4 regions of the Hahella sp. CR1 genome follow, and region 1 is predicted to be linked to each of the others. Evidence: predicted binding sites of a transcription regulator. Region 1 holds the regulator's gene; each other region holds the start of a gene.

Region 1 (4,186 bases):
AGACTCACCTGGATTGGGTGCGCCCGGGCATTGCGATGTACGGCGCCTCCCCCATGGCGGATAAGACCGGGGCGGAATTTGGCTTGAAGCCGGTAATGACCTTTGAGTCGCGCTTGATTGCTACTCGGGAGCTGCAAGCTGGAGACTCTATTGGCTATGGCGCCGCTTGGACTGCGAACGGCCCAACAAGAATGGGAGTGGTTGCGGTAGGGTATGGCGACGGATATCCAAGACAAATGCAAAATGGTGCGCCTGTCGCCGTGTGCGGTAAGCGGACAAAGATTATTGGGCGGGTGTCCATGGATATGTTGACGGTGGATATCTCTCACATTCCAGAAGCGCGTATTGGGTCGGAGGTAGAGCTGTGGGGCGGGGCGGTTTCCGCTGATGAGGTTGCAGGATATGCGTCAACAATCTCCTATACTTTATTTACGGGCATGACCTCTCGTGTACCCAGGGTATACCTTAATCGCTCGGAAGGGGTTTAAAGCGCAGCGTTAAGCTGGATGATGGGGATAAAGCCTGGGGATCGGGTTTGCGAAAATCCCGTCAAGCAGCCAATATTGTTAACATAATATCTTCAGGCGGCCCGCATTCTAGGGGCGCTAAAGGCCACGAGATACATTTAAGGGGTACATGAGTGATTGTTTGCGTGACGGGAATCGATTCGCCATTAGGCAAGGCTATAGCTCAGCGTTTGCAGCAGAGCGGCATAGCGGTGGAAGGCGTTCCCTACGAGCAGTTTCTCATGACCAATGATGCGATCGTGCGAGCAATGAGGGCGATGCCGTCTGCGGATTTCGTGGTTCATGCTGCGGAGATGGCCGACTTGTTCAAGGCGGAGCAGCATCCGGATTTGGCCTATCAGGTTAATGTGTCCGCTTGTGAGGCGGTAGCGGAGGTGGCGGCTTTATGGAAGGCTCCGATTATTCATCTCTCCAGTCATCTTGTTTTCGATGGCGTCAAAAAGAACCCTTATATATCCGCCAACAAAGGACGTCCTCTTTCCGTGTTTGGGCGGACAAAGCTGCAGAGCGAACAATGGCTCCAGGAAAACTATAGCAAGCATCTGATCTTGAGGGTGGGTTGGTTGCTGGAGGCTGGCGCTCAAGGCTGGCTGCAGACCATGCTTTCCGCGCTGTCTTCAGGGAAGCGCCTAAACGCCAGCACCGATATGCAGCTGACTCCCGTCGCGGTGGATGATGTGGCGAGAGTCGTAGACGCTGTTATCAAGCAGCTGAGTTGTAATATCTCGGTATGGGGCGTTTACCATTATGCTGGCGCTGAAGCTGTCACCCACTATGAACTGTTGAAAGCGATTGTGCTGCAGGCATTTGGACAGGAAGAAATGTTGCAGGCCCTGATCGAGAAAAAGGGCGCTGATGTATTGCCAGGGGTGGCGCTTCCGGCGAATGGCGCGTTAGGTTGTATCAAGCTGCGCAACACTTTTGGCGTCAAGCAGCTTCCCTGGCGTCGTTATCTGCCGGCGTTGATTGAGCAATGTCAGCAGCGTGGCGGCGTAAAACCGACTGAAAACTGCCTGGAAGAGACCCGTTAACGAGCGTTAAGGGCTGATTCCTTCTGGTGCTCCATGCACTTGGTGTCGTGGCGAAGAATTTTCTGCAGTTCGTCCAATTGCAATATCTGAACTTCCCTTCCTTGGACCTTAATAATGCCATTGTTCTGGAAGCGGGTAATGACCCTGCTGACAGTTTCGACGGCCAGGCCTAAATAGTTGCCTATATCGCTGCGAGGCATAGGGAGTCTGAAGTTTGTGCCGGACAGGCGACGACGACTAAAGCGAGTCGACAGGGACAGTAGAAGCGAGGCAATGCGTTCTTCAGCCGAGTTTTTGCTTAGCAGCATGGTAAGCTGCCTGCTCTCCTGAATCTCTTTGCTCATTAATGAGAAAAAGTGGTGCTGCAGGCTGGGGATGTCTGAAGCAAGGTCTTCAAACTTTTCCAGAGGAATTTCGCAAACGCTGGTGCGTTCAAGGGCGACGGCGGAGCAGGAATATTTTTCCATGCTAACGCTGTCCAGACCGATAATCTCGCCAGGCAGATAGAAACCGGTGACCTGTTCCTCGCCTTCCTCGGATACAGTGAATGTTTTGATCGCGCCGCTACGAACTGCGAAGCACGAGCGGAATGGGGTGTGTTGCTCAAAGATATATTCGCCGCGATTGAGCATTTTGCCCTGGCGAATGATTTCTTCCAGACGATCAATATCTTCAGCCCCGACCGCTATAGGAATGCAAAGCTTGCTCAAATTACATTCGTGGCAGCCTCTGTGTAAGCTAAAAGGAGAGGAGGTTGCTATATGCTTGCTTTCCATCGGTTGCCTCGTGGCTGGATGAGTGAAACTGCTTAAAGAGGCTTCTAGGATAGCCAATAGCTATTTAAAAGCAAATCCCTACAACGGGAAATTTACAGGGAAAACCTACGCTCGCCTTTGTTTTTACATAGTTTTCACCTTTTGTTACAACTGGGTCTGAGTGTAACGAATCGCTCTTGCAGGAAGTTCGTTGTTGTCCAGGGTTTTGTAGTAGTCGTCCAACTGTGTGGCGTTGCGCAACTGGTAATGGGGGGTGTAAGAAAATGAGCCCAACCCAACGCCATGTAAGCAACTGACTCCCTGACTAATCAAGCCTGTCCAGGGTAGTGCGAAAAAGTCCTGCGTGATCGGAATAAACGATGCGGACTTAATGCGTCGCTTGAAATCTTTTAACGCCGCCTCCAAACCTGATGTGCCGGCGGATTCCGTTTTATGGCCGGAGAGTAGGATGCCTTGGGGCCTCTCTGTCAGAATTTCCTCAAGATGCTCCGATAGTGCATTGACGGTCGCAGGAGTCGCTTTCAGGCGCAGATAAACGGCTTTGAAGTCGAACGCCCGAATGGTCTGCAGCCAATTCTTAAGGCTCTCAATGGGGAAGGACTGTGCGTATTCGCCAGGGTCATTGATGCAGACAATGTTAAAGCCCAGTCCTTTGATCAGGGCTAGTGCTTCCTCAGAGTCAGGGCGAGCGTCCAGCTCGATGACATGGCGGGCGTCAGTATCGAAGTTTAGTTTGAACTCCCGGCCCAAATAGTACATCACCTGTGTCTGCGCCGCGGGAGTGAGCTGGCGGACCAGATCGCCGAACCAGTGCAGGTACTTAACCTGACTGCCGACGGGGAGGCTTTGCTTGAGTAGTCTCACTTCTTTCACGACATAGTCGATGTACTTCTGCAAATTAGCATTCATGGATGGGAGTCGGCGGGCGTAATTTTCCGCACTGACAAGTGTATTAAAGCAAGGCGCTTGAACGCTCAATGCGAACCCGCCCTCATAATATCGAGCCAGGGAGCTGTTGCGATAATCCGCCTCATAGGCTCCCTCGTCCAAGGCGCTCCAGTTCTCACTGGAGAACTCTTTAGGGGGGGAGTTGAGCAAATAAACCCAGCTATCATTACCCCCATTTTGTTTCGCTTGTTCGACAACCTTTCCAACTGGCATATTGGGTCTCCAACCAGGTAAGAAAACATCTGCGCGCGTTTGACCATCATTGTCAGCGATTTTGCGCGCGCGCCTGCTGTCACACTTGTTGGCAAGTGGATCCCCCCTCTCTCCATGCTCAGTGTATCCAGCTCCCGAAAGGGAGTCTTGATATTGATCAAGGGGTGAGCGGGTGGCTGTCTGAGAGGGTGTACTTTAGTCGCAATATCCCTCAAACAATGGGTTTCTGGGGCGTTGAGGGGTAACATTCATTGCAGCTTTGGGCGGGGAGTTGATATCCTTTGCGGGCATTGAAAAAAGGCGGGCAAAAGTGCAGGCATTTCAGCTATTTCGGTCTTTCGTTTTTTACATTGGGTATGCTTGGGGCGTCATCATCACATCTTTGGTTGGGATGCTGATTGGTCCTTACGTCAATTTTGAAAAGCGTTACTACATCGTCTCCCGGTTTAATGTGTTCGCACTTTGGTGGGCGCGTGTTGTCTGTGGCATACGTTATGAGATCGAAGGGCTGGAGAACATTCCAAAGACGAGCTGTGTGGTTGTCAGCAATCATCAGAGCGCCTGGGAGACTTATTTGCTAGGCGTTATATTTCGTCCTCAGTGTACTGTGCTTAAGCAAGAGTTGATGAAAGTGCCATTTTTTGGTTGGGCGCTAAAGAGATTGAAACCCATCGCCATTGATCGGAGTAAG
Region 2 (4,186 bases), on a different contig from region 1:
ATTTTCGAAGGCGAACCAGGGTGTGGCGTAAAGTTCTGGAAAGTATTCGCGTCCCGTCGCGGGATCGGTGTATGAAGCGACATAATGCAAGCGCCCGCTGAGAAAGCTGGTCAAGGCGACGCCGCCGCAATAAGGCATGATGTCATCCACGATCGCGCCGGGCTCCCGCCAGAGAGTGACGCCCAGATTAGTTTGATAGTTGCCGTCGCGGTCAGTGACCAGAGCGGGTATGGAACCGTCGGCGTCAAACTGGAAACGCTTCACGCTGTCGCCATCGCTGATGAATAGTTGATCACCGACCACTCTGACGCCATTGGGGGAGCCGAGGCCGTGCTCTCCCGCGATCCAGTCCCGCTGGAAACCGGTGATTTGCGGCGTTCCGGCGGAACCGGCTTCAGGAAACGCCAGTGTAATGCGTGTCAGGCCGGAAGTGGCGAAGAAATTTTCATCCGCCACCAGCAATGCGCCATCCGGGGCGAAGGCCACGCCATTGGGGATCGCCAACGCATCGAATGGGTCCCGTGTATCATCCCTGCGTGTCACGAATTCGAAGCGATAGTCCGGTCGACTCAGATTGGCGGCCAGCAGGTGATTGTTGCGAATGACCAGCCAGCGCGTCTCCACACAGGACGTCAGCACCCAGTCGCCATGTTGCGCCATACCGGTGTAATTGCAGCTGTCCAGTTGTGGGGGCGAAAGCTCCGTGGGGACGTAAACGACCTCGCCATTGGCGTCCGTGTGGGTGTCGATGCGGTATATGCCTTTGCCCCCGGTCACCAGTAATTGGCCGTCCGCCGTAAACAGAATATTTTCCGCATCGGGAATGGCGACCAGGGTTTGTTTTTCCAGGCATCCGCCCAATAACGGCGGCAGGATGGCGGCGGCAATCGCAGCGCGCCAGTTGTAATGATTCATGGATTTCCTTCCTGATGATTTATTGTTGTTGGAAGGAAAATTGTCTTCGATTAACCAAGGGCGAACATCACTCAAACGAGTGGCGCGCCCGCAATGTCACGCCTTGCGATTCACCAGCCATACCGCCGCTTCGACTCGGGAGCGCATGCCCATCTTCTTGAGAATGTGCTTAACGTGGACTTTCACAGTGCCGTCGGAAATATTCAGATCGCGGGCGATAACTTTGTTGCTGTGTCCCTGCGCGATGCGGGTGAGGATCTCATATTCACGGCTGGTCAGGGTTGCGGAAGGATCGGCGGCTTCCACAGGTTTGCGCAGGGCTGAGGCGAGAATTTCCGTCAAGCGCTCGCTGATCGCCATTTTACCCAACGTCACTTGTTTGATTTTCTCCAGGATGTCTTCCGGCTCCATGTCCTTCAGCAGATAACCATCAGCGCCGGCGCGGAAACAGTTCACCACATCGGCTTCGTTATCGGACACTGTCAGCATGATGATGCGCGAGTCCACGCCGGCGGCGCGAATGGCGCGTAAGGTATCCAACCCGTCCATGCCCTGCATGTTGAGGTCCAGCAGAATCAGATCAGGCTCCAGTTCCTTCGCCTTGGCCAGCCCTTCCTCGCCGTTTTTGGCTTCGGCGACGATGTCCAGCTCATCCTCCATTTCGATCAACTGGCGGATGCCTTTGCGAAACAGGGGGTGGTCGTCCACCATCATGATCGTTGCTTTTGCGCTCATCTCAGCTTCACCTTGTCATTCTTTTCATTTATACGGCCAGCGTTATCTGACGTTTTCAGCATAACACGAACTCAGAGAAGCCCCTGCGACGGCGCGATAGGGACTTGATCCATATCAGGTTTACCAACGATGACCCTGAGCTGCGCATACCGAAGACCTACCGCTTTGGCGCCGGATTCGTCTACCTCATTGGGGGTATCTAAAGTCTTGCACAGATTCTCGGGAATCGCTCTAACTATATGAAAATAAAGAAAATGATAGCGCGATCTAAAGTCGCTTGTGAGCAGATCATCCATACGGCCCCGGTCTTAAACGCTACCCCCTCCGGAGCATTGTCGCCCCGTCTGTTTATAAAGATAGTTGAGCCGAAGATTATTATTCAGGCCCAACGCAGAGGTAAGGCATATGGCGGACATCACTGCTGGCTGGAATCCAGAGGACAGCGGGTTCTGGCAAAAAACCGGTAAGAAAGTAGCGAATCGGAATTTGTGGATATCCATTCCGAGTTTGCTGTGCGGCTTCGCCGTATGGTTGTACTGGGGCGTCATCACAGTACAGATGTTAAATCTGGGCTTTCCGTTTCAGGCGTCGGAATTGTTCACATTGATGGCGATTTCCGGTCTGACCGGCGCCACGCTGCGCATACCCAGCAGCTTTTTCATTCGCTTGTGCGGCGGTCGCAACACGATATTTTTCACCACGGCGCTGTTGATGATTCCTGCAGTCGGCGCGGGCATCGCCTTGCAAAGTAAAGACACTCCGCTATGGGTGTTTCAGGTGCTGGCGTTGCTATCTGGTCTGGGCGGCGGCAATTTCGCTTCTTCGATGTCCAACATCAGCTTTTTCTTTCCCAAGAAACAGCAAGGGTTGGCGCTGGGCCTCAACGCAGGTCTGGGTAACTTCGGCGTCACCACTATGCAGATACTGGTGCCGTTATTCATGACGTTCGGAGCCTTTGGTGCGGCCGGCGGCGACCCCATGACCCTGGTCAATCCATCCGGCACGCTAATCGGCAAGATTCCTGCGGGTTCTGAAACCTGGATTCAAAACGCAGGCTTTGTGTGGCTACTGTTCCTGGTTCCACTGGCGTTCGCTGGCTGGTTCGGCATGAACAATATTCGCACCGATGAAGTGTCGCCGGACATTGGCGGGCCTGTCGGCTCCTTCTCCAAAATCACCTTCATGCTGCTGATCGGATTCCTGACTTCCATCGCCGGACTCTGGCTGATGTTGCCTGAGTCCGCCAACGGCGCAGGGTGGGGCATCCCTAAAGAACTGGTGCTGGTGGCCGTCATCGCCGCCACGGTGTTCCTGCTCAAGCTGTTGCCGGGACAGATTCGCAGTAGTCTGAATCGTCAGTATCGTATCTTCGGCAATCGTCACACCTGGGTGATGAGCGTTATCTACACCATGACCTTCGGCAGCTTCATCGGCTACGCGGCGGCCTTTCCGCTGGCGATCAAAGTGATCTTCGGATACAGCCATGTGATGGTGGACGGGGTTATGACTCATAATACCGTTAACCCCAACGGTCCCAGCGCACTTATGTACGCCTGGATGGGGCCTTTTATTGGCGCGCTGATTCGCCCGGTGGGCGGCTGGATCTCCGATAAATTCGGCGGCGCGCTGGTCACGCAGATTTGCTCACTGGTGATGGTGGTGTGCGCTCTGGCGGTCGCCTATTACATGAGCGCGGCCTATAACTCAGCGACCCCTGAAGAGTACTTTGCGCCTTTCTTCATCTTGTTCCTGGCGCTGTTCGCGGCGTCCGGCATTGGCAACGGCTCCACTTTCCGCACCATCGCCATGGTGTTCCCGAAAGAACAGGCGGGCCCCGTACTGGGCTGGACCTCTGCAGTGGCTGCCTACGGCGCGTTCTACATTCCCCAGGTGTTCGGCGAGCAGATCAAAGCCGCCACGCCGGAATACGCGCTGATTGGTTTTGCGGTGTTCTACGCGGTATGCGTTCTGGTGAACTGGTTCTTCTATCTGCGTAAAGGCGCTGAGTTTTATAACCCTTGATTCCTGAGTCACTCCTGCGGAGTGGAGTTCCGTCCCGTCGTTCACGCAGCTGGGATGGAACTTGATCTTGGCGCGCCTTAGGGCGCGCTTTTTTATTGCGCTGAGGCAGGTTGCGGCAGATAAGGGTCAGCTTTTGAGCAGCTGGTCCAAATCCTTGGCGATCATGTCTGCGCTGAGATCATCCCGCAGCAACAGGCGAGCCTTGCCGTCCGCGTCGAACACGAATGCGGCGGAGCTGTGGGAGACCTCATAGTTGCCGGTTTCATCGGGCTTGCCATAACCGAACGCTACCCGGTAGCGTTTCGTTAGGGTCTGTAGCGCGTCCATATCGCCAGTAAGGCCAATAAACTCCGAACCGAAGGCGTCGGTATAGGCTTTGAGTTGTTCCGGCGCGTCTCTTTTGGGGTCGACGCTGACAAACAGGATATTGATGCGCTGCTGCTCGGAGGCCTCCAGTTTACTCAGTGCGGACTTCAGTCTGGCGAGGGTGGTGGGGCAGATATCTGGACAGTAG
Region 3 (4,186 bases), on a different contig from region 1:
GGTCTGGTCGGCGATTTCCTGAATGTTGCCCAGCAGGGAGAACATCTGGTCGATGTGAGTGACCATATCCTCAATGCGATGCACTGCATTCACGCTTTTCTCACTGACGCTGACCAGCAGCTCCACATAGGTTCCGATCACCTGATCCAGGGATTTGGCGAAAAACTCGATGCTGATGTTGTCCTCGATTTTTTCTTTTTTGACTGGATTCTTAGCGTCGTTCTTTTTCCCCTTCATCCGCTCAAAAATTTCCTTGGCCAGCTCGTTCTGATGGTTGGTCAACTCACTCAAAGAAACGAACGCCTGCCCCAGTAACTCGATGTTATTGCTGATGGTGTCCGCCAGGTCGCGATTATCCGAGCTGATGGAAGCCAACTGCCCATTGGCGTAATTGTCGATTTCCTTAACCGCGCTCTGAAAGTCGCGCTCGCTGCTTTGTCGCTGTCGCTCTTCCTCTCCTTTACTCTCATTCTGCTTGCCGTCGGAAATCAGGCAGGAAGCGAAAAATGACAGGCTGGAGACGGTGAACAGTCCGGCGGAGAGCAATCCCGAGGTTAACCAACCCGCGCAAAGCGTCGCCAGTCCCGTTCCCAGGGCAGCCAATACGATTGGATCTTTCGCCATGAGGTTCTGTGACATTGAAAGCATAGGATTCCAGAAAAGCTGTTAGAAATGGATTTAATAACTATAGAACAACCTGCCGACGCCGTTTAAAAAATAGACCCTGATCAAAATAAACCAGGGTTCCCGGGATCAGCGCTGACGCATCGCAGCCAACCCGGAAAAATGCGCTATGCTTCTGGAATAACCATGCGAAAAAGCGGAATACGGATCATCGGCAAGGAGTTTCATATGGGTCTGAAATACGCAGGTCTGGTCATAGGCTCGCTGCCCGAGCCCCTGCAGACAGCCAGCCTGAGCCTACTGGAACTGCAACAAAGCGAACTGCACGACGCCATTGAAAAGATCAACGATGGCCAATGGCATGCGATCATTCTCTGTGTGGAGCAACCGCTGAAAGAGGCGCAAATGACTCTCGGCATGTTGCGCCAGGACACCCAGATCGGCGACACCCCTCTGATATGCCTGACCTCCGACAACAGCGTCGAAGACACCATTGCGCTGTTCAACTCCGGCGCGGATGACGTCATCCCCACCAATACGCCGTCGGAAGAGTTTATCGCCCGCATCAACAAGGCCATCATCAATCTCATCGCCAACAGACAGCTCAAGTCGCAACTGCAGTTCACCCACGACGTCGCCATGTCCGCCATGACTGACAGCGGCGATATGGGCGTCAATATCAACTTCCTGCTGGATTCCGCCGACTGCAATAACTTCGACGAGCTGGGACAACGCCTGTTTCAGGCGCTGAATAATTACGATGTGCGCTGCAGTCTGCAGATTCGCGGGCGCTTCGAAGAAAAAAACATGGAGCCCAACGGCCTCTCCCGAGACCTGGAAAGCCGTCTGCTGCGACATTTTCAGGACGCGGGGCGCCTGCATGCCGCCGGACGCCGCCTGTTCATCAACTTCGACCAGGTGTCGCTACTGGTGAAAAACATGCCGCTGGGTGACGATAAACGCTGCGGACGTCTGCGCGACAATCTGTTCTATCTGGTGCAGGGCATGGACAGCCGGGTGAAAGCGCTGGACGACCGCCGCACCACGGAACTTCAGGTGGAGATTCTCAAACAACTGACGTCCAAAGCGGAGACGGTGCTGGACGAGATCGACAAGCGCTACGCGGACGTGGCGGACCAAATCATCAGCGCCACCGAGAACGCCGCCGAACAAATGGTGTTCGCCCTGAATACACTGGGGTTATCGGAAGAGCAGGAACACTCCATCATGTCGATCATCGACAACGCCATCTTCACCACCAATGACATCTTCCATCAGGGTCTGCGGGTTAATCCGGGAAATCGTCAGCTGATCCAGCAAATATCCGAAATGATGAAACTGCCTCCTGAAGAACTGAACCGCGCCTTGGAGCAGTTCAGCCTGGAGTCATAGGAAGTAATACTGGGGAAGTGGTTATTCAGACTTGCTGGCGCAACTGACGCACAGCTCTGCGAAAGGCAACACCTGCAGGCGGGACTCGGGAATTTCCTCTCCGCATGCGACACAGACGCCATACTCACCCTGCTGTAGCCGTTGCAGGGCCTTCTTCACCTGATTGATCTCGATTTCCGTCTCGACTTTGAGCGCATTCAGCACGTCGTCATTCTCCCGCTCCTGGGCCTGCTCCGCCGAGTCTGCGGAATGCTCCGAGGTGAGGTCACGGGTGATGTCTTCCAGACGCGTAATGAGTTCAGACAGTTGCTCGGACAACCTGTTCTTAATGTGGGACTGCTGCATAATCTCTCCTTCACGATGCTTACGGTAGTATCCCAGGCTGGTATTGCTCTCCCTGGCAAGAATGTCATTAAACAGAATATATGGCTTGATTCGCCGCAAACCAACAAGTATTAATTGCGATTTTGTTGCAACAGAGAGATGTCTATGGAAGTCATCGTAGCCTCCGTCAATCCAGTTAAAGTCAATGCGGCGCGCAACGGCTTCGGTCGTTGTTTTCCCGATTCGCAGATTCACTGCGTCGGCGCCGGAACCGAATCCGGCGTCGCGTCTCAACCCCTCACCGACGACGAAACCCTGCAAGGCGCCCTGAACCGGGTGCAGGCGGCGCGGGAAGCGCACCCTTCAGCCGACTACTGGGTGAGCTTTGAAGGCGGCGTCGACCGAATTCGCTCCCAACTGTTCGCGGTCGCCTGGGTGGCGGTGGGACACGGGGACGATATCAGTTACGCGCGTTCAGCAGCGCTGCCGCTACCGCAAGCCGTCGTCGAAATGATGGATCAGGGAATGGAGCTGGGAGAAGCCAACGACCGGTTATTTGGAACGCAGAACAGCAAGCAACAGACAGGCGCAATCGGACTGCTGACCCGAGAGTTGCTCAGCCGCGAAAGCCTGTACGCAGACACGCTGATCCTGGCGCTCACCCGCTTTACGCTTCCAGAGGTTCGGATTTAAGCCGTCTCATCCGTCGACGCTGTTTTTCTCCGCTGACGCAGAATAAACATTAGCCACGATCCGACGTTTTCACCGATACAAAGAAAACCGCCAAAACCCGGCGCAAGGCCGGGTTTGGAAAAGCAAAGGCGCGCTTAGCGGCACAATTTCCGTTCAGGACGAACGGAAGCGGCTGCTACAAAGCATCGCTCAGTAAGGAACAAAAATCGCCGCCCGGCTAAGCCGGTGAACGGTTATTTTCCTTACAATGACAAATTAGTGGCGAGGTCTGAAATTACGCTTTGGCTTTTCTTCCCGGGGACGAGCCTCGTTAACTTTCATGTTACGGCCTTTCAGATTGCTTTCATTAAGCTTCTGAATCGCCTCTTCCGCCTGCCCGTTATCGGACATTTCTACGAAGCCGAATCCTTTGGACTGGCCGGTATCTCTGTCGCGGATGATATTGACGTTGCTGATATCGCCATAGGCCGCAAACGCTTCCCGCAAATCGTCTTCTGTTACCTGATAGGACAGGTTTCCAACATAAATATTCATCTCACCATCTCATTATTTGTCACGAGCGCCTGTAGCAATCACACTGACGAAAACCAAACGCTCCAATTATCGTCAGTGACTAGCCAACCGCTGGCTAATTCGGTTGCAGGCCCGCTCTCGCGCCTGCGCACAATGCATACAAATCTGGAACAAAAGTGGCAAAACGTCAAATGATTTAACTATGGAACATTCCCATTTCCAATTGATGACATATCACCACCGCCAACCCTTTATTCACCCGTGACGAATGCGACAGCGTCAACTTGCGCCGCCCCCTTCGCCAGGGGCGTCCAGATCCTGCAACAACTTGATTTTAAGTAAGCACTTCCTGACCTCGAAGGTGCGGGTATAACCGGGGAAGTTGGGTTCATCCACCGGCACCGAGACAGGACCCGCCGCCGAAGCCAGCGTGACAGTACGCCCGGACGCGCTTTGCTCCGGCACGTTATCGAACTGGTATTCCTTGAAGCACAGGGTATTCTCGACATCAAACCCCTTGGCGCCCTGCTCTACCGATAACTCTGCGGCGCGCCGAATAGCCAGCTCTTCCACTTCGACCAATTCATATTTCTTGTAGGTTTCGTAACTGACCTGATAACCCCCTTCCGGCAACGCAATT
Region 4 (4,186 bases), on a different contig from region 1:
TCTGCAATAGAGCGCGCGCAGTGGAAGTAAAAAGCGCTTTTCTTTGATGCTGTATTTATATACAGTATTCTGCATGAGAAAGAGAAAACCCATCAGAGCTGAGCTGGAAGAGTGGCGCTGTAAGAAGTGCTGGCTGGGCGTATTGCGGGCCACTGACGATCACCCGGAGTTGCGGGACTATCTGACCCAGATGCCCGAGTCCATTTACCATGTGCGTTGGCCTCACGCCTGTTCCCATTGCGGTTATGTCTACGACTGGTCCGACAGTTGCCCGGTGATTTTATACGGCGGACAACGCTGGGTGCTGGAGAAGGCGGTTAACAAGAAGCTGTTCGCCTTGCTGGAGCACCTGAAGCGCGCCAAGGACCTGGAGAATATGCCGAGTGGAAATCTGTGGTGACTTGTTGCGGCTGATCGTCTACATTCCACCCCCTTGCGGCCCATACTGGGTCGTCTAAAGGAGGTTGCATTTTTACCATTCAATTAGTGGCGTACAGTCTGGATCTGTTTTACGCCTGGAAACGCCAGTTTGATGGGCTGGCGAATGTAGAAGTCGTCGATGGCGATATTCTGAAACAGGTCGCCGACGCTATCGTCAGTCCCGCCAACAGCTTCGGTTACATGGACGGCGGTCTGGATCTCAAATACAGTCAACACTTTGGTTGGGAGCTGGAAGCGAAAGTACGTCAGACGCTGGAGTCTGAGTTTTTCGGTGAGATCCCCGTTGGGCAGGCGATTGTTGTTGAAACCGATCATCAAAGTATTCCTTTCCTCATTTCCGCTCCCACCATGCGCGTTCCTATGGACGTTTCGCATACCGCTAATGCGTATCTGGCTTTCAAGGCGGTGCTGCAAGCGGTGATTCGTCACAATCAAATGAACGCACCGGGCGGCCGTCAGATTCGCTCTCTCTTATGTCCCGGTCTGGGAACCGGCGAAGGACGTATGCCGGCGCATCGTTGCGCGGCGCAAATGCGTAGAGCGTATGAGGTGTGCGTGAAAGAGCGATATGAAACTCAGGGCGGGCTTGCGGCGGCGGTGAAAGATCACATGGCGCTGTTGGAGTAGGCGCTTTACCGGACGCTCTGAAAATGACGGCGACATGATGAATTTTTAATGGCGGGTTTGATGGCGTCCAGGCGCTTGGGCTTGTATTGTGCAGTGAGCTTATATTCAGCCATATCAAGGAGTTGTAACGTGGATAACCGCAATACCCAGTTCATAAGCGATCCCATTGCGTTTCTGAACAACAATACGATCAATCATCGCTGGTTCGATGAGCATATCCAAAGGCGCAATAACAATCCGCAGGGCGTATCCATGGCTGAAAGGGCCGCAGTGGACCTGTTGCCGTACACGAAAATGGGAAGTTTCGATTTACAGCCCGCCGCGACGCCAGTGGGCGGCCGACGTCAATCCAGATTTGCGGTGATCCACGACCACCCTGCGAATGACAGCGCGTTGACCGGCTACTGGTGTCCCTATGTCAACGGCGCGGGACTGCCGGGATTTGTCGATGTGCCGAGGCATAATCCTCAGCATCGATTCGTGTTTACCGCAGCGATGAACGGTTGCGCCTTCTTCATTACCGAATCGCCTCTTGGCGGCGCTTACTTTCGCGTCTATCACCACCAGCATCCCGGCAATGTCGGCGTCAATAACCTGATCAGCGCCGTGACGCCCAGCGTCATTTCGGTCTTCGATTTCAGTCAGTATGGCAATGACAATCTGCCTGGCCTTAATCTTCCTGTGGCGTTTAACTTTCTGTACTACCGCAACAGTGGTTGGGTGGTCGTCAGCCACGCCACCGCCATGGACGCCCATACTGGCGTCGTACGTTTTGATCCCGCCAAGCCGACGTTGGTGGCGGACACCTTCGTATAAATGAAGATAATCGTTCTCCCGTAGACGCCCGTTCTGCGGGAGGGCTTTAATGCTTTGATGGAAGTGGCATTTTTTCTTACTGGGACGTTATAAAAGATTGCGCTCAGCGCGGGATTTGATAGTGATTAATCGACTAAAAACCAGTTGATCTCCATCAAGATTCAACCTGCCTTCAGCACCCCAGAACACCTCGCAGCGTTACACTGTGTCTGAGTCGACGCCCGCATTTGACGGCGCGTCGGCGACGCATTTATCCATGGAAAGAAAAGCGAGGAGGTCGATATGAACCTGAAGAAATGGTCTCCCTGGAACTGGCTGCACCAGGAAGGTAAAACAGCGAGCGAAGTCCCTGTCAGTTCACGTCAATCCAGTAACTATCCCATGGCGAGGTTCCGCCAGGAAATGGATCGCCTTTTCGATGACATGCTGCACTCCTTTAAATATCCCGAACTGCCGGAATTTGGCCTGGGCAGGGAGTGGGCGGGCTTGCTGAAGCCCAATCTGGATATTTCCGAAGGCAAGGAGTTCTACAGCATCAGCGTCGAGCTGCCGGGCGTCTCCAAAGACGACGTAAAAGTCAGTCTGGACGGCCAACGGCTGACCATCAGCGGCGAAAAGAAGCATGAGTCGGAAGAAAAAAGAGAGGATTATCACTGCGTGGAGCGCAGCTACGGCAGCTTTATGCGTATCCTCACTTTGCCGGACAACGCCGATGGCGAGCGTTTGTACGCCAACTTCAAGAACGGCGTATTAACGTTGAAAGTGCCCAAGGCCGGCGAAGTCACGGTGAAAGGCAGGGAAGTGGAAATCAAAGGCGACTAGCGCACCTCTGAACAACATTGGCGCCGCCGCAGGTAGTTTTTCAGCGGTTCCCTGGCGAATTCTCGCCAGCGGTCCCACTCGGGGCGTTACGACGCCCCGGTTTGCAGGCATTCGTCTATCTGCGCCTTGTGCAGCGTCTCTGAGCGCTCCAGCAATGACACCAGTTTGTCCAGCCTTTCCCGGTGCGTGCGAATCAGCTCGGCCGCGATGGTTTCCGAGGACACCAGCAGCTCGCGCACGGCCTTGTCGATGATTTCCGCTGAGAACTCGCTGTGGTGGTGCGGCTGGGCCATTTCGCGGCCGAGGAAAGGATGTTCTTCGCTGTCGCGCAGATCCACTGGCCCCACCTCTTTCGACATGCCCCAACGACTGACCATGGCGCGGGCGAGCCCCGTCGCCTGATGAATGTCATCGTCAGCGCCGGTGCTGACGCTGCCCAGCAACTCACGCTCGGCGATGCGCCCCGCCAGCATCACAGCGAGCTTGTCGCGCAGATACTCTTCCGGGTAAGTATGCCGCTCCTGCAAGGGCATTTGATGGGTGCCGCCCAAACTGCGTCCGTGGGGGACAATGGAGACTTTGTACAGCGGATCGGTATTGGGCAGATAATAGGCCACCAAGGTGTGCCCTGACTCATGTACGGCGAGACGATGCTTCTCATCCGGCGGAATGATCAGAGTGCGCTCCGCGCCCATAATGATCTTATCCCGGGCGATATCGAAATCCAGACTGTGTACATGATCCCGATTTTCCCGCGCAGCCTGAATGGCGGCTTCGTTGATCAGGTTTTTCAGATCTGCGCCGGAGAACCCTGGCGTCCCCGCTGCGATCTGGGGGAGATTGACGTCGTCCGCCAGAGGAATGCGTTTGGCGTGAACCTTGAGAATCGCGACGCGGCCTTCCTGATCCGGCAAATCCAGGGTGACGTGACGGTCAAAGCGACCGGGGCGCATCAGCGCCGGGTCCAGTACGTCCGGGCGATTGGTGGCTGCCAATACGATGACGGCGTCGTGCCCGGCGAAACCATCCATCTCCGCGAGAATCTGGTTCAGGGTCTGCTCCCTTTCATCATGGCCGCCGCCATAGCCTGCGCCCCGGGTGCGGCCGACGCTGTCGAGCTCATCAATGAAAATGATGCTGGGGGCGGTCTCTTTGGCGGTTTTGAATAACTGGCGCACCCGCGACGCGCCGACGCCGACGAAGACTTCAATAAATTCAGAGGCGGACATGGGATAGAAATTGACGCCCGCTTCTCCGGCCAGGGCTCTGGCCAGCAGCGTTTTACCGGTGCCGGGCGGCCCCATCAACAAGACGCCTCGTGGGGCCAAGGCGCCGACGCGGTGGAAGCGGTCCGGATCGCGCAGGTATTCCACCAGTTCCTGTACTTCCCGTTTGGCGTTAGTTTGTCCGGCGACCTCATCGAACGTGGTGTCCGGCTTCTGGCAGACAAACTGGGTCTCCAGCCGCTTGTCGAAATCGA

The links. The regulator FNR, encoded in region 1, switches genes on or off when oxygen is low (the NO sensors DNR and NnrR bind a similar motif). The targets are predictions, from matches to a motif close to TTGATNTANATCAA.
Region 2: a site for FNR is predicted at 1,755-1,768, ahead of narL (two-component system response regulator NarL). Genes of this name have one in related genera too.
Region 3: a site for FNR is predicted at 2,447-2,460, ahead of ONV78_RS00125 (TraR/DksA C4-type zinc finger protein). Genes of this name have one in related genera too.
Region 4: a site for FNR is predicted at 2,029-2,042, ahead of ONV78_RS24385 (Hsp20/alpha crystallin family protein). Genes of this name have one in related genera too.

The regions. Positions count from the first base shown of each region.
Region 1 is NZ_JAPELK010000007.1:39,098-43,283, reverse strand. It holds gene alr (alanine racemase) at 1-488, shown strand, start outside; gene ONV78_RS17645 (sugar nucleotide-binding protein) at 641-1,558, shown strand; gene fnr (fumarate/nitrate reduction transcriptional regulator Fnr) at 1,555-2,334, opposite strand; gene ONV78_RS17635 (hypothetical protein) at 2,479-3,495, opposite strand; gene ONV78_RS17630 (lysophospholipid acyltransferase family protein) at 3,806-4,186, shown strand, end outside.
Region 2 is NZ_JAPELK010000012.1:40,544-44,729, forward strand. It holds gene ONV78_RS24510 (hypothetical protein) at 1-915, opposite strand, end outside; gene narL (two-component system response regulator NarL) at 1,012-1,650, opposite strand; gene ONV78_RS24520 (antiporter) at 2,056-3,672, shown strand; gene ONV78_RS24525 (SCO family protein) at 3,799-4,186, opposite strand, start outside.
Region 3 is NZ_JAPELK010000001.1:26,629-30,814, forward strand. It holds gene ONV78_RS00115 (methyl-accepting chemotaxis protein) at 1-648, opposite strand, end outside; gene ONV78_RS00120 (hypothetical protein) at 853-2,016, shown strand; gene ONV78_RS00125 (TraR/DksA C4-type zinc finger protein) at 2,038-2,361, opposite strand; gene yjjX (inosine/xanthosine triphosphatase) at 2,506-3,033, shown strand; gene ONV78_RS00135 (RNA-binding protein) at 3,289-3,567, opposite strand; gene ONV78_RS00140 (hypothetical protein) at 3,826-4,186, opposite strand, start outside.
Region 4 is NZ_JAPELK010000012.1:7,835-12,020, forward strand. It holds gene ONV78_RS24365 (hypothetical protein) at 1-10, shown strand, start outside; gene ONV78_RS24370 (hypothetical protein) at 74-400, shown strand; gene ONV78_RS24375 (macro domain-containing protein) at 487-1,068, shown strand; gene ONV78_RS24380 (hypothetical protein) at 1,198-1,884, shown strand; gene ONV78_RS24385 (Hsp20/alpha crystallin family protein) at 2,167-2,706, shown strand; gene ftsH (ATP-dependent zinc metalloprotease FtsH) at 2,793-4,186, opposite strand, start outside.